One region of the Parageobacillus sp. KH3-4 genome, then DNA from elsewhere that is predicted to be linked to it. Evidence: predicted binding sites of a transcription regulator. Region 1 holds the regulator's gene; the other holds the start of a gene.
What was found. Region 1 encodes LexA, which represses DNA repair genes until DNA is damaged. Its sites were predicted from a motif close to CGAACATATGTTCG; they were not measured.

Region 1 (7,581 bases):
CGCGAGCGCTTGGCAAATGTCATTGGTGACCAACGGACTGTCGGCAACGAGAAGAAGGCGGCGTTTTTGCACAATTAATAGCGCTTCATCTCCGACCTCGTTTTGCAGTACAAACATGTTGCGCTCTAAATTTTTCCCGACGTTTCCTGAAAAATGTTCTTTAAGCCCCAATTCTAATCTTGAAAAAGAGAGGCGTTCCGTAATAAACTCCACTTGTTTTCGATAAATGCTCTTAAACGGCGCTTTGGCGCATTGGTGCTCCCGCAATAATTCGACAATCTTTTCTGTTCGATCGCGATAATGGCCTGCCACTTCTTCGTTTAACAAATAAATCCAATACCGTACCATTTTCCATCCCCCGTTTCCACCTTGTTATTTTTTATTATAGAAAAAAGAGAGAAAAAAATATGTCAATTAACGGAAAAATTTTTTCACTAACTTTGTCGATTTGCCAATATAAAAAGCTGTCTCCTTTTCATATGGAGACAGCTTTTTCATCACTATTTTTTCAGCAATGCTTTTACTCGTTTTACTACGTTTTCTACTGTAAAGCCGTACTCTTCTATAATTTTTTCCCCTGGTGCGGAAGCGCCGAAGCGGTCGATTGCCAAAATGTCGCCCTCATCGCCGACATAACGCTCCCAGCCTAGCGAAGCTGCCATTTCAATCGCTAAACGTTTTTTGACGGTATTTGGAAGCACTTGCTGCTTATACTCATCCGGTTGTTTTTCAAAACGATCCCATGACGGCATGCTGATGACGGAAACGTGAATTCCTTCTTCCGCTAACGCTTGCTGCGCTTTCACCGCAAGGCTTACCTCAGATCCGGAGGCAAGCAATAATGCTTCTGGATCGCCATTTTTTGCTTCAGATAGGACGTAAGCTCCTTTTTTCACACCTTCGTATGCCCGTTCTGCCGTATTCGGCAATGTTGGGACATTTTGCCGCGTTAATACTAAGGCAGTAGGTTGATTGGTCGATTCTACGGCTAAACGCCATGCCGCCGCGGTTTCATTCGCATCAGCCGGGCGAATGACCGATAAATTCGGCATTGCGCGCAGCGACGGTAATTGCTCGATTGGCTCATGCGTTGGACCGTCTTCTCCAACGGCGATGCTGTCATGTGTAAGAACATACGTCACTGGTAAACCCATTAATGCGGCGAGGCGAATGGCAGGGCGCAAATAATCGGAGAATACAAAGAACGTGCCGCCGAACACTTTTAAACCGCCGTGCAGCGCCATTCCGTTCAGCGCCGCGCCCATCGCGAATTCACGTACGCCAAACCAAATGTTGCGCCCTTCATAGCTTTCTGGCAAAAAGTTTCCGGCGCCTTTGATTAATGTTTTATTGGAACTTGCAAGGTCAGCTGAGCCGCCAATGAACTGCGGAACGGCTTTAGCGATCGCGTTTAGCACTTCGCCAGAAGATGCGCGCGTCGCCAAGCTTTTTCCTTCTTCATATACCGGAAGCGTTTTTTCCCATCCTTCTGGAAGCTCGCCGTTCATTGCCAATTTCAATTGTTTCGCCAAATCCGGATACGCTTTTTCGTATTGAGCAAACAGCTCATTCCATTCCGCTTCTTTTTTCTCGCCCGCTTCTTTTACGACTTGACGGAAATGATCGTATACTTCTTGCGGAACGTAAAAATCTTCTTCAAACGTCCATTTATACGCTTCTTTCGTCAGTTTTGCTTCTTCTGATCCAAGCGGAGCGCCGTGCACGTTAGACGTTCCCGCTTTATTTGGTGAACCATAGCCAATGGTCGTTTTCACTTCAATCAGCGTCGGGCGGGTCGCGTCCGCTTTCGCTTCCTCAATCGCTTTGGCGATTTCCTCAACATTATTCCCGTCTTCGACGCGCAAATATTGCCAGCCGTATGCTTTAAAACGTTGTTCAACGCTTTCTGAGAAGGAAAGATTTAATTCTCCATCAAGCGAAATATCGTTCGAGTCATAAAGAACGATAAGGCGGCCGAGCTTTAAATGCCCAGCTAGCGATGCCGCTTCAGAAGCGACTCCTTCCATTAAATCGCCATCGCCGCAAATCGCATATGTGTAGTGATTGACAATGTCAAAATTTTCTCTATTATATGTAGCTGCTAAATGGCGCTCTGCCATTGCCATTCCAACAGCCATCGCAATACCTTGGCCGAGCGGACCAGTCGTTGCTTCTACCCCCGGTGTATGACCGTACTCCGGATGCCCCGGCGTTTTGCTGCCCCATTGACGAAATTGTTTAATATCTTCGATGGAAACGTCGTAACCGCTTAGATGGAGCAAGCTGTATAACAACATCGATCCATGTCCCGCCGATAGCACGAAGCGGTCGCGGTTAAACCATTTCGGATTGCTTGGGTTGTGATTCATAAATTTCGTCCAAAGGGTATACGCCATCGGCGCCGCTCCCATCGGCATTCCCGGATGACCGGATTTTGCTTTCTCGATGGCATCAATCGACAATGTCCGAATCGTCGTAATCGCTAGTTCTTCGATCGTATGCGCCATATCTTTTCATCCTTTCATCAACATAGTGTCAATTCTATCATATAGAAAATAAAAGAAGATGTACAATATTCTTGATCAAATTCTTGATCAAAAATAATAAAAAAGAAAGCATTTCTATTTTAAAATGCTTTCTTTCTCGCATATTATTAATGCAGGCGCCGTTTTCTGCTTTCTTTCAATTTTTGTGGCGTCACGTCGTTGCCGTTTGGATCAATGACGGTGACCGAATGCAACATATCGACCATCGCTTCGCGAAACGCTTGAATATACTCGCGGCGAAGCTGCTGTTGCTCAAGCGTTTCCTCCTTCGTTAAACCAGATGATTTGGCCTTTTTGGCCAGCTCGTTAATTCGCGCCATTTTTTGTTTGGATAACATAGTTCCTCCACCTTATCACTGTATTGCTACTCTCCCATCTTATACAACATCAACGGAAAGCGCAACTATCTTGCTTTCCGCACATTTGCGTTAAAACATGCACCCACGAAATGCGGGAAACAAAGAACACGTTGCGGATAATGGATTTGCCCGGCACCCCTTCGCATAGAATAAAGCAAAGAAAATAGCACGTCCTTAATTGGAATCTATATATTCCCGGTAGCGGCGGTGAACGGTTGCTTTCGAAACGTCGTAGCCAAATCCGCGCAATGTCGCGGCGATTTCTGCAAACGTTAAACCGTTGTGGCGCAGGCGAACGATTTCTTCAACGGGAAGATCCATTTTCTCTCTGCCCGCGTTTCTCCCAACGTGCTTTAAATTTCGTTCAGGGCGGTATCCTTGTTCAATCGCCCGCTGCATTCCACGCTTGATTTTTAAATTATGTATTTTCCGCTGATATTCCTCGACAATGCTAAGAATGTTTAGTACCATCGAATCCGCTTCCGATAGCTGCATTTCACCGTTATGGGTGATCGTATATATTTTCACACCTTCTTTTTGAATGCAGTGAAGAAGCGCAATTCTTGCGTGCCCGCGCCCTAATCTTGTTTCATCTTGAACGAGAAGCGCATCAATTTGCTGCTCTTTTAATGTGGAAAGCAGATCAAACACGCCGTCTCTGTCTACTTCGTAGCCGCTGGCCTGTTCCATAATGACTTTGGTCACCTCAAAGCCATGCTGTTCAGCAAGACGTTCCAGTTCCTCCCGCTGGCGTTCCAGCGATGTTTCCTGTTCTTCTTTATCTGTGCTGACACGACAATAAATAACTGCTTTCACGCAATATCATCCCCACGATTTTATTTGCTGACGACTAACGATTCATCTCCCTTTGATTTTAGCACAGGAATGACAATTTTTTCACCGGCGACAATTTGCTGGCTCGGCAAATGATTGACATCGACGACCCACTCGATAAATTCCGTTGTCGAAAGTTGATGTTGTTCTTCATATTCCTTTGCCAGCTTCCAAAGCGTATCTCCCGACGCAACCGTAATTTCCATATATTTATCTTTTTCAATCGGCTTGTTCGCGTATAAAAACGCCCCAATCACCATAAACAAAAGCGCTGAAAAAATCATGTAATGTGCAAACATACGTTTCATATCGCCCCACCCCTTAAGAATGTTTGTTCGGTTTACCCACATTATAATGAGGAACATTTGTTTGTGTCAATATAATTTTCGAACTTATGTTTGTTTTTTCAAATTCCGCATGCTATAATGTAGGCAAATGATGTGGTAAGAGGTGTATAGGATGACGAAATTATCAAAGCGGCAACAGCAAATTTTGGATTTTATTAAAAAAGAGGTAAAAACAAAAGGCTACCCTCCTTCTGTCCGCGAGATCGGCGAGGCGGTCGGGCTCGCCTCCAGCTCCACCGTACACGGGCACTTAGCACGGCTTGAAAGCAAAGGATATATCCGCCGCGATCCGACAAAACCGCGCGCCATTGAAATATTGGACGCTGATTTCTCAGTGCGAAACGACACAAACGACGTCATTTCAGTGCCGATCATTGGCAAAGTAACAGCTGGCCAACCGATCACGGCCGTCGAAAACATTGAAGACTATTTCCCGCTACCAAAACGGCTCGTTTCATCGGAAGACCATGTTTTTATGCTGGAAGTGATGGGGGACAGCATGATCGAAGCGGGGATCTTAGACGGGGACTACGTAATTGTGCGACAACAGCAATCCGCCGATAATGGAGACATCGTTGTCGCGATGACGGAAGAAAACGAAGCAACGGTAAAGCGGTTTTTTAAAGAGAAAGATCATATTCGCCTACAGCCGGAAAATTCTAATTTAGAGCCGATTATCGTCCGCGATTGTACGATTCTCGGCAAAGTCATCGGCGTCTACCGCGTCATTCATTAAACATTAGCAAACAATAAAGGCTATCTCGCATAAAACGAGATAGCCTTTTGCCTTTTAATAGAGTTCCATATATTGGTCGCGCTCCCATTGATGAACGGCTGTTCGGAACATATCCCATTCGATTTCTTTCGCTTCAACAAAGTGTTCGAACAAGTGCTTTCCGAGCGCTTGAACGATGACCTCGTCCGATTTCAAGTTTTCGAGCGCTTCTGCCAACGTCGCTGGTAAGTCTACGATTCCTTCTTCCAATCGTTCTTCTTTTGTCATCACATAAATATTGCGATCCACCGGAGCCGGAGGAGTTAATTTGTTTTTAATGCCGTCTAGTCCAGCTGCTAGCAATACCGCCATTGCCAAATACGGATTCGCCGATGGATCGACGCTGCGCACTTCAATGCGCGTGCTCATTCCGCGTGAAGCCGGGATACGGATCAGCGGGCTGCGATTGCGAGCAGACCATGCAACATAGCATGGCGCTTCATAGCCAGGCACAAGACGTTTGTATGAGTTCACCGTTGGGTTTGTCACTGCCGTAAAGTTCGGCGCATGTTTCAGCACACCGGCGATGAATTGGCGCGCCGTGTCGCTTAATTGCAAGTCGGCGTTCGGATCGAAAAACGCGTTTTCATTATTTCTGAATAATGATAAGTTACAGTGCATGCCAGACCCATTAATGCCAAAGAGCGGTTTTGGCATAAATGTTGCGTGAAGGCCATGTTTGCGCGCGATCGTTTTGACAACAAGCTTAAACGTTTGAATGTCGTCGCACGCTTTGACCGCATCCGCGTATTTAAAGTCGATTTCGTGCTGGCCAGGCGCTACTTCATGGTGCGAAGCTTCAATTTCAAATCCCATTTCCTCAAGTTCAAGCACGATATCGCGGCGGCAGTTTTCTCCTAAATCAGTAGGCGCCAAGTCAAAATAACCGCCTTGGTCGTTTAATTCAAGAGTAGGGCGCCCATTTTCATCGAGTTTAAACAGGAAGAATTCCGGTTCCGCGCCTAGATTGAAAGCGGTAAATCCGAGCGCTTCCATCTCTTTTAGCATCCGCTTCAAGTTATAGCGAGGGCATCCTTCAAACGGAGTGCCATCAGCATTATAAATGTCGCAAATAAAGCGCGCTACTTTTCCTTTTTCCGCCGTCCATGGGAAAATAACGAACGTATCTAAGTCAGGATATAAGTACATGTCCGACTCTTCAATACGGACAAATCCTTCAATCGACGAACCGTCAAACATAATTTTGTTGTTTAACGCTTTTTCCAGCTGGCTGATTGGGATTTCCACGTTTTTAATGGTGCCAAGAATATCAGTAAATTGCAGACGGATATACTTGACGTTTTCTTCCTTGACGATGCGCATAATGTCTTCTCTCGTGTACTTTGCCATTTATTAACTCCTCCCCGGCTCCCAATTTTAATTTTCATTAAAGAAATTTATTTTAGTGAAAGAAGCGAGCGAGATCTCCTTGGCGAAGTGATGCACGATGGAAACGCCCCGCCTGCATTAGCTCCGTTCGCAAAATTTCGCGCAATTCCTCATCGGATAAGCTTTGTTTCACGACTTTTTCGGCCTTTTCCCCTTGCTTTTCATTCTTATCCGATTGCCGCGCCGCAAAAATTTGCTTAATGCCGGCCAAGTTTACTCCTTGATCGATTAAATCTTTGATTTCCAGAAGGCGATCGATGTCGTTTAGCGAAAACAAGCGGCGATTTCCTTCTGTGCGCGCAGGAGAAACAAGGCCATGCTCCTCATAATAACGGATTTGGCGGGCCGACAATTCTGTTAATTGCATCACTATCCCAATCGGAAACAATGGCATGGAACGACGAATATTACTATTCATGCCAATTCCTCCTCGCTTATGATGATTTATTTTATATCATGTTAAAATATATGTCAATATAATGTTAGATTTTATTACAAAGAAATTAATTGTTTTTCGAGCAATTGATCAATCGCTGTACAAATTGCGATTTTTACGTGCGAATACGTTAATCCTCCTTGCACGTAAGCAACATATGGGGGGCGGATCGGACCGTCCGCAGTTAATTCAATGCTCGCTCCTTGAATAAACGTTCCCGCCGCCATAATGACGTCGTCTTCATAGCCGGGCATATAGCTTGGGTATGGGGTAAAATGCGCATTTACCGGAGAGGAAAATTGAATCGCTTGGCAAAATGCGATCATTTGCTCCGGATCGTCAAATTGCACTGATTGAACTAAATCCGTCCGCTTCGCATCCCAAGACGGCTGCGTGTTTAAACCGATCCGTTCAAGCATCGCCGCCGTAAAAACCGCTCCTTTCAACGCCTGGCCGACGATATGGGGAGCTAGAAAAAACCCTTGATACATTTCATGCAAGCTGTATAGAGTCGGGCCCGCTTCGGCGCCGATACCCGGGGATGTCATGCGATACGAGCATGCCTGCACATATTGTTTTTTTCCAACGATATATCCTCCTGTTTTCGCAAGCCCCCCGCCGGGATTTTTAATCAGCGATCCTGCCATCAAATCCGCACCGACGTGGCACGGCTCTTTTTCTTCGACAAATTCGCCATAGCAATTGTCGACGAATACAACAACGTCCGGTTTGACCGCTTTGACAAACGAAATCATTTCGCTTATTTCTTCAATTGTAAACGATGGCCGCGTCGCATATCCTCTCGATCGCTGAATGCCGATCATTTTTGTCCGCTCATTAATCGCGTTTTTGACAGCATCAAAGTCAACGCGTCCTTCTGGCGTTAACGGCACAC
Region 2 (7,581 bases), 1.7 Mb from region 1:
TCCGACGGTCGAACGCGGATTGCGGCTCGTCGTCTTCTGGTCGATTGAAATCGCCGGCGACAGCCCTTCAATCGCATCGACATCCGGCTTATCCATTTGCCCTAAAAACTGGCGGGCGTACGCTGAGAGTGATTCGACGTAGCGCCGCTGTCCTTCCGCATAAATCGTATCAAAGGCAAGCGACGATTTCCCCGAACCGGAAAGCCCCGTCAACACAACAAGCTTGTCGCGGGGAATTTCGACATTGATATTTTTTAAATTATGGGCTCTCGCACCTTTGACAATGATTTTATCAGTTGCCATATATTCACAATCATCCTTCCGCTTTTAACTCGAAAATAATATCGCGTAATTGGGCAGCCCGCTCGAAATCGAGCGCCTTTGCCGCCTCTTTCATTTCTTTTTCCAAATCGGCGATCAGCTTTTCCCGTTCTTTCTTCGTCATTTTGCCGTAAGACGGCTTTGCATCGTATGTTTCTTTTTCTTCCGCCGCATACGTCGCGCGGATGACATCGCGGATTTCTTTCTTCACCGTCTGCGGCACAATGCCGTGCTCACGGTTATACGCCTCTTGAATCGCACGGCGCCGTTTTGTTTCATTAATCGCAATTTCCATCGATTTCGTAATCGTATCGGCGTACATAATGACATGGCCATTCGCGTTTCTTGCAGCGCGGCCGATCGTTTGGATCAGTGAACGTTCCGAGCGCAAAAATCCCTCTTTATCCGCATCCAAAATGGCGACAAGCGATACTTCTGGAATATCCAGCCCTTCCCGCAACAAGTTGATTCCAACAAGCACATCGTATTTGCCAAGCCGCAAATCGCGAATGATTTCAATGCGCTCGAGTGTTTTAATTTCCGAATGCAAATACGCGACTTTAATGCCGACTTCTTTCAAGTAATCTGTTAAATCTTCCGCCATTTTTTTCGTCAGCGTCGTCACGAGCGTCCGTTCATTCCGCTTCACGCGCTCCTGAATTTCCCCGATTAAATCATCGATTTGCCCTTCAATCGGGCGGACGTCAATCGTCGGATCCAACAGCCCCGTCGGACGAATAATTTGTTCGACGACTTCCGGGCTATGTTCGAGCTCGTACGGACCAGGAGTGGCGGAAACATAAATAATTTGGTTGATTTTTTGCTCAAATTCCTCAAACGTTAACGGACGGTTATCAAGCGCAGACGGCAAGCGGAAGCCATGGTCGACAAGCACTTGCTTTCTCGCCCGGTCTCCGTTGTACATACCGCGGAGTTGCGGCAATGTCACATGCGATTCATCCACGATGATTAAAAAATCGTCAGGAAAATAATCGAGCAGCGTATACGGCGTCGAGCCTGGCGGGCGCAACGCCAAATGGCGGGAATAGTTTTCAATTCCCGAACAAAAGCCCATTTCCCTCATCATCTCTAAATCGTAGCGCGTCCTCTGCTCAAGCCGCTGCGCCTCTAGCAGTTTCCCTTGTTCCCGCAATTCGCGCAGCCGCTCTTCTAACTCTTTTTCAATATTTTCGATCGCTAAGCGCATCTTTTCTTCCCGCGTCACGAAGTGGGAAGCCGGAAAAATCGCGACATGCTCGCGTTCCGCGATAATTTCCCCCGTCAGCGCGTCGACTTCGCGAATGCGGTCAATTTCATCGCCAAAAAATTCAACGCGAATACAATGCTCGTCCCGAGAAGCAGGAAAAATCTCAACGACATCTCCGCGAACCCGGAACGTTCCGCGTTGAAAGTCAATGTCGTTCCGTTCATATTGGATATCGACAAGACGGCGCAGCAAAACATTGCGCTCGATTTCCATGCCGACGCGCAGCGACACGACAAGTTCACGGTATTCTTCCGGCGATCCTAACCCGTAAATGCACGATACGCTTGCGACAATAATGACATCGCGCCGCTCAAACAGCGCCGATGTCGCCGAGTGCCGCAGCTTGTCAATTTCGTCGTTAATCTTTGCGTCTTTTTCAATATACGTATCCGTCTGCGGCACATACGCCTCCGGCTGGTAATAATCGTAGTAGCTGACAAAATATTCAACTGCATTGTTCGGAAAAAACTCTTTTAACTCGCTGTATAATTGCCCTGCTAACGTTTTATTATGGGCAATCACAAGCGTCGGTTTGTTTACTTCTTTAATGACGTTCGAAATCGTAAACGTCTTTCCTGTCCCCGTTGCCCCTAACAGCGTTTGGTGCTTTACGCCTTTGCGAATGCCTTCGACCAGTTTGGCGATCGCTTGTGGCTGATCTCCTTGCGGCTTATATGCCGACACTAATTCAAAACGGTCTCCCACCGATTCGACCTCCTGTTTCGTTTCATCTTAATTTTCATTGTAGCACATCAGCAAAAAAGATGCATAAAAAAGCGAACTTATATTCGTTCCAAAATAGAAAACGACTTCCAATGAAAAAACGAACGGCATTTTTGCCGTTCGCCGCGATTAAACATGACTGTATGTCGTGCGATTATTCTTTTAACTGTTTTACCATTTTTCCCGCATACAAAAACCCAACCGTCGTTGATACGATATCCGCCAAAATTTCATGCAGCTCGTCCGTGTATCCTCTAAAATAGGAAGCGACGAGTAACGCGACTGTCAACAACGTCCCAATATAATGATTATACGTAACGCGAGTAAATAACAGCACAAGCAAACATGGCACAATTAACGCAATAATAAACCACATACGAAATCCCCTTATTAGACGGCTTCTAACGCCCATTTTTCCCGCTCTTTGACAAACAACAGACCAAGCTCATGATGTTCGTCTTCATATAACGCTCCTTGGACGAAACGAACTTCTTCATTTTCGTCCACCACTTCTAATTTACAAAATGCCCGGTTTCGTTGCAACGCTTCATAAAATTCCGTTTCCGTTTTTACCGGCACCCCGTTCACTTTCGTGATCACTTCGCCAATTTGCAGCCCCATTTTTTCCGCCTTCGAGTGTGGAAGAATGCCTAAAATGACAAGCCCATGTTCACGCTTCGAAAAATGCGGAGGCTTCAAGCGGTCTTGTCGATGCAGGGAGAAAGCAAGCCATTCTCTTCCGATCAACGCAAGCGCCGCCGCAACTATTGAAAGCGGCACATACCAATATCCGCCTATGGCAAACAAGCTAACCATCCATGCGAGCAGCATCATTTTTTGGCCGGCGAAACGAATCGAAGTTTTCGGGAGCGTCCCTTGTACGCGCTGGGAAAATCCGATGAAAAACGGCACAAGCATCAATGAATAAGAATCCCCGTCACAAGGAAACAACGGCCACCATGAAAATGGCGGTGGAAGCTCCCCGGCCACCGGAAGCAATACAGGAACGAACCAAAGCCGCTGTGACCAGTGCTCCCCAACGACAAAGCCGCGCTTGCTTTTCGCTAGCTGCGGAGATGTTTCGATGGCGCCGTTACGTAAAATAAGCCACGCTTCTACAAAAAGCAATAAGGCGAGCAAAATCGCGAGCGCCGCCACATTCGTCTCGCCAAGCTCTGGAAAAAAGCGTTTCAAAGCCGGGAAAATTTCTTTATCGTTTGCTAGAAAACTAACAATCAACAACGTCGTTCCCACCGTATACGCTGGAGAAAGCAGCCGCATTTGCAACGTCAATCCAAACGCGATCGTCACAAGTGCAATGAGTGAAACAGCATCACGCGGCAACGCGACGCCGGCAGCGATAGTCGCTAGCGATAAAATCAACCCAGCAGCGAGGCCGCTTCGCCAAAAAAACTTGCTTTCATGATACGGACTGTATACGCGAATATGAAAATATTTTCTTTCCCGTTTTACACGCCGCCATCCAGCGGCAAGCGCCAACACTATTCCGTAGTAAAACAACGGCTGCACAAATAGCCGCAAAACACCTCGGAGCGCTTCCAACACCCATATGGACATACCGCCACCACCTCGTTATATTCGCGACCCTTTATTTTTTATTCTACCAAATCGCTGTCATAAATCCTATGATCGCACGCATATTTTTTTCAGCAGCTTTTGCCACTTGATGCCGAACTGTTCCGCATCACCACTTTCTTTGCCGAATCCGCACTAGTTTTGTCAAGCAGAAAGGAATTTCCGCCGCGGTGGAAAATGATATAAAACAAGATGGAAAAGGAGGAATCATGTAGATGGAATTAAAAACAAGCAATATCGCGAAACGCCTTGGAGTATCGCCGAAAACGATTCAGCGCTGGGTAAAAAAATATCATATCCCATGCAAGAAAAATGAAGCGGGCCACTACGTATTCGACGCCGAAGCGGTCTCTCTGTTGGAACAAATAAAATTTGAACAAGGAGCGGCATTGGAACAACGCGACAGCCAAGAGCCGCCAAACCAATTCTCCGCTGAAGCGCTATTCACCGTTTACAATCAGCTTGCCTCCCGCCTCCAGCACATCGAACACAGGCTCGATCAAAAAGCCGACGATGTCGTTTCCGTTCAGCTTCTCCAGCATCGTCAAGAAATCGAAGAATTAGCCTCCCATCTTCATAAACTCGAACAGCGCATTGCCAAATTAGAAGAAAACGCAAATAAAGAACAAGCGGACGCAGCGGAAAAAACCAAGAAAAAACCGAAACGCCGCGGTCTCGGCCACTTTATGAGTTTGTTTCCGTAATTCTCATTATTTCAAAAAACTCCTTTACTCTTTTTCGAGAAAAGGAGTTTTTTTGCGGGCAAAATTCCTTTACATTTTCTTCATTGATTTTTTATTATTTTTTAATGGTCGTTATTTATAATGAACGGTGCTTTACTGAAGCTCCATCAAAAAGGAGGAGAACAATAATGGAGCGAAACGAACGAACGGCGATCGGGATCGCTTTGCTTCTTTTAGCTGTTTACCTTTCTCCGCTTTATATACTAGGAGAAGACGCGCATATCCGGGTACATGACAACATGGATTCAAACATCGCTTGGTATAAAGTGCTGACGCGAAGTGGTGAGCTGTTCGGCCCGATTAACGCGACGATTCCGCAAGTAATTAACGGGCTTCCGCGCAACGCGTTCGGTACAGAATTCAGCGGCATCGTTTGGCTCCATGCGCTGTTTCCCTCGATGGTCGCTTACGCGCTTAGCCAGACGATCACCCGCGTTTTCGCGTTTATCGGCATGTACGCATTGTTAAAAAGGCATTTCCTTCCAAATAAAGAATCCTATCTCATTCGCGTCGGCGCGTCATTGGCATTCGCTCTCACCCCGTTTTGGCCGTCGGGGATGTTGAGCACCCTCGGCATGCCGCTGGCGCTATGGGCGTTTTTAACGATCCGAAAAGGCGAAGCGACATGGAAAGAATGGCTTGTTCTTGTGCTGTTGCCGTTTTACGCAAGCTTCGTGCTCGGATTTTTCTTCTTTCTTGCCGCAATGGCGCTGCTATGGCTGCGGGACGTCATCGTCCAAAAGCGGTGGAACTGGCCGTTTTTTAGCGCGATCGCGCTGATGACAGGCATTTTCTTGGCCATTGAATATCGCCTCGTTTATTCGCTCGTATTTGGCGAAGAACCAACAAGCCGAAACGAATTTCTTTCTTCGCGGCTCAGTTTCTTCCATTGCGTGCGGCTTACGTTCAAAAACTACTTGCTTGGCCATACGCATGTGATGACCGTGCATACGTTTGTCATTCTGCCTATCTTATGGATCGCTTTCTTTTTCGCTTGGGCGAAACGAAGCGAAACGCTCGAAAAGCGATTCCTTTTCTTGTTTGTGTTGAATTTTGTCTTGTCGACATGGTACGCGTTTTGGTTTTACAAAGGATGGCAGCCGTTAAAAGAACGCTTTTCTTTGTTAAATACGTTTAACTTTGCCCGGTTTCATTTTTTGCGGCCAATGGTCATCTATTTAGATTTTGCGTTGGCATTGCAAATTCTTTGGAAACGGGGAATCCGGTGGCGGCGCGTTGTTCCTGTCGTCTTGGCGCTGCAACTATTGATTCTTGGCGGCTTTAACGAAGAGATTCGCTACCGCCTCATCGGGACGCCTTCGTTTAAAGAATTTTACGCGGAACATTTGTTTAACGAAATCAAACAATATATCGGCAAACCACAAAGTTCCTATCGCGTCGCCAGCGTCGGACTTCATCCGGCGATTGCGCAATATAACGGGTTTTACACCCTCGATACGTATAACAATTTTTATCCATTGTCTTACAAACATCAATTTCGCAAAATTATCGCCAAAGAGCTGGATAAAAGCCCTGTCCTGAAAGATTACTTTGATCATTGGGGCAATCGCGTCTATCTGTTCTCAGCCGAGCTCGGTAAACACTACATGTTCCGCAAAACGTCACATAAAAAAATTCATCATTTCGATATCAATACGAAAGTGTTTAAGCAGATGGGAGGACGCTATATTTTCTCTTCCGTCCCAATCATGAACGCAAAGGAAATTCACCTTCGATTGTTAAGAACGTTCGAAGATTCGCAATCCGTTTGGAAAATTTATTTATACGAAGTGGAGTAAAGAAAGGAGGAGAAAACGATGCAAAAACCGATTTTGACGATCGTCGTTCCTTGTTATAACGAAGAGGATGTTTTGCCGGAAACGATCAAACAGTTAACAAACGCCTTGGAAAATCTATTGGAGGAGCATTTAATCGCGATCGGAAGCAAAATATTGTTTGTCGATGATGGCAGCCGTGACCGTACATGGGAGCTTATTGAACAAGAAAGCGAACGAAACCCGTTTGTCACTGGCATTAAGCTGTCTCGCAACTTTGGCCACCAAAAAGCGCTGCTCGCTGGACTGGAAACGGCAAAAAATGATTCCGACTGCGTCATTTCCATTGACGCGGATTTGCAAGACGATGTTTCCGCCATCCGTGAATTTGTCATGAAATATCATGAAGGCTATGACATCGTTTATGGAGTGCGGCGCAGTCGCGATACCGATACATGGTTTAAAAGAGCGACCGCACAATGGTTTTACCGATTCATGCAAAAATTAGGAGTTCAATTAGTGTACAATCACGCCGATTTTCGGTTAATGAGCAAGCGTGCCCTGGAGGAATTGAGCCGCTACACAGAAGTAAACATCTTCTTGCGCGGAATCGTGCCGCTGCTTGGCTTTCGGTCAACAGAAGTGTTTTATGACCGTAAAGAACGTTTTGCTGGGCAATCGAAATATCCGCTTAAAAAAATGCTGGCGTTTGCGTTTGATGGAGTTACTTCTTTTAGCATCGCGCCGATTCGCTTCATTACGTTCATTGGATTTCTCGCTTTTCTCCTTAGCAGCATCGCCGGCATATACGCACTGGCCGTCAAATTGCTTGGCCATGCCGAATCGGGTTGGACATCCATCATCATTTCAATTTGGTTCATCGGCGGCTTGTTGCTAATGGGAATCGGCCTTATTGGAGAATACATCGGGAAAATTTACCAAGAAGTAAAAAGACGGCCGCGGTTTACGGTTGAAAAAACGTTGCGTTCTCCATCGCTTTCGCCATTTTCCAAAAAAGAAAAGGTGCGACTATGAATCAGCTATTTTTCCGATTTTTGCTTGTCGGCATCATCCACACTGCGGTCGGATTATCGATAATGTATCTTCTTTACCATCTCTCCCACATTTCGTATTGGTGGGCAACGTTGGTCGGCAA

Region 2: a site for LexA is predicted at 2,366-2,379, ahead of uvrB (excinuclease ABC subunit UvrB). Genes of this name have one in related genera too.

What each region holds. Positions count from the first base shown of each region.
Region 1 is NZ_AP025627.1:2,485,759-2,493,339, forward strand. Features, by position in the region: gene sirA (sporulation inhibitor of replication protein SirA) at 1-348, opposite strand, end outside; gene tkt (transketolase) at 501-2,507, opposite strand; gene MWM02_RS12550 (DUF896 domain-containing protein) at 2,654-2,884, opposite strand; gene MWM02_RS12555 (YneB family resolvase-like protein) at 3,080-3,721, opposite strand; gene yneA (cell division suppressor protein YneA) at 3,742-4,047, opposite strand; gene lexA (transcriptional repressor LexA) at 4,199-4,822, shown strand; gene glnA (type I glutamate--ammonia ligase) at 4,877-6,211, opposite strand; gene MWM02_RS12575 (MerR family transcriptional regulator) at 6,264-6,668, opposite strand; gene MWM02_RS12580 (methionine gamma-lyase family protein) at 6,743-7,581, opposite strand, start outside.
Region 2 is NZ_AP025627.1:415,717-423,297, reverse strand. Features, by position in the region: gene uvrA (excinuclease ABC subunit UvrA) at 1-303, opposite strand, end outside; gene uvrB (excinuclease ABC subunit UvrB) at 314-2,293, opposite strand; gene MWM02_RS02060 (CsbA family protein) at 2,466-2,687, opposite strand; gene MWM02_RS02055 (PDZ domain-containing protein) at 2,702-3,889, opposite strand; gene MWM02_RS02050 (MerR family transcriptional regulator) at 4,123-4,611, shown strand; gene MWM02_RS02045 (DUF6044 family protein) at 4,779-6,449, shown strand; gene MWM02_RS02040 (glycosyltransferase family 2 protein) at 6,468-7,460, shown strand; gene MWM02_RS02035 (GtrA family protein) at 7,457-7,581, shown strand, end outside.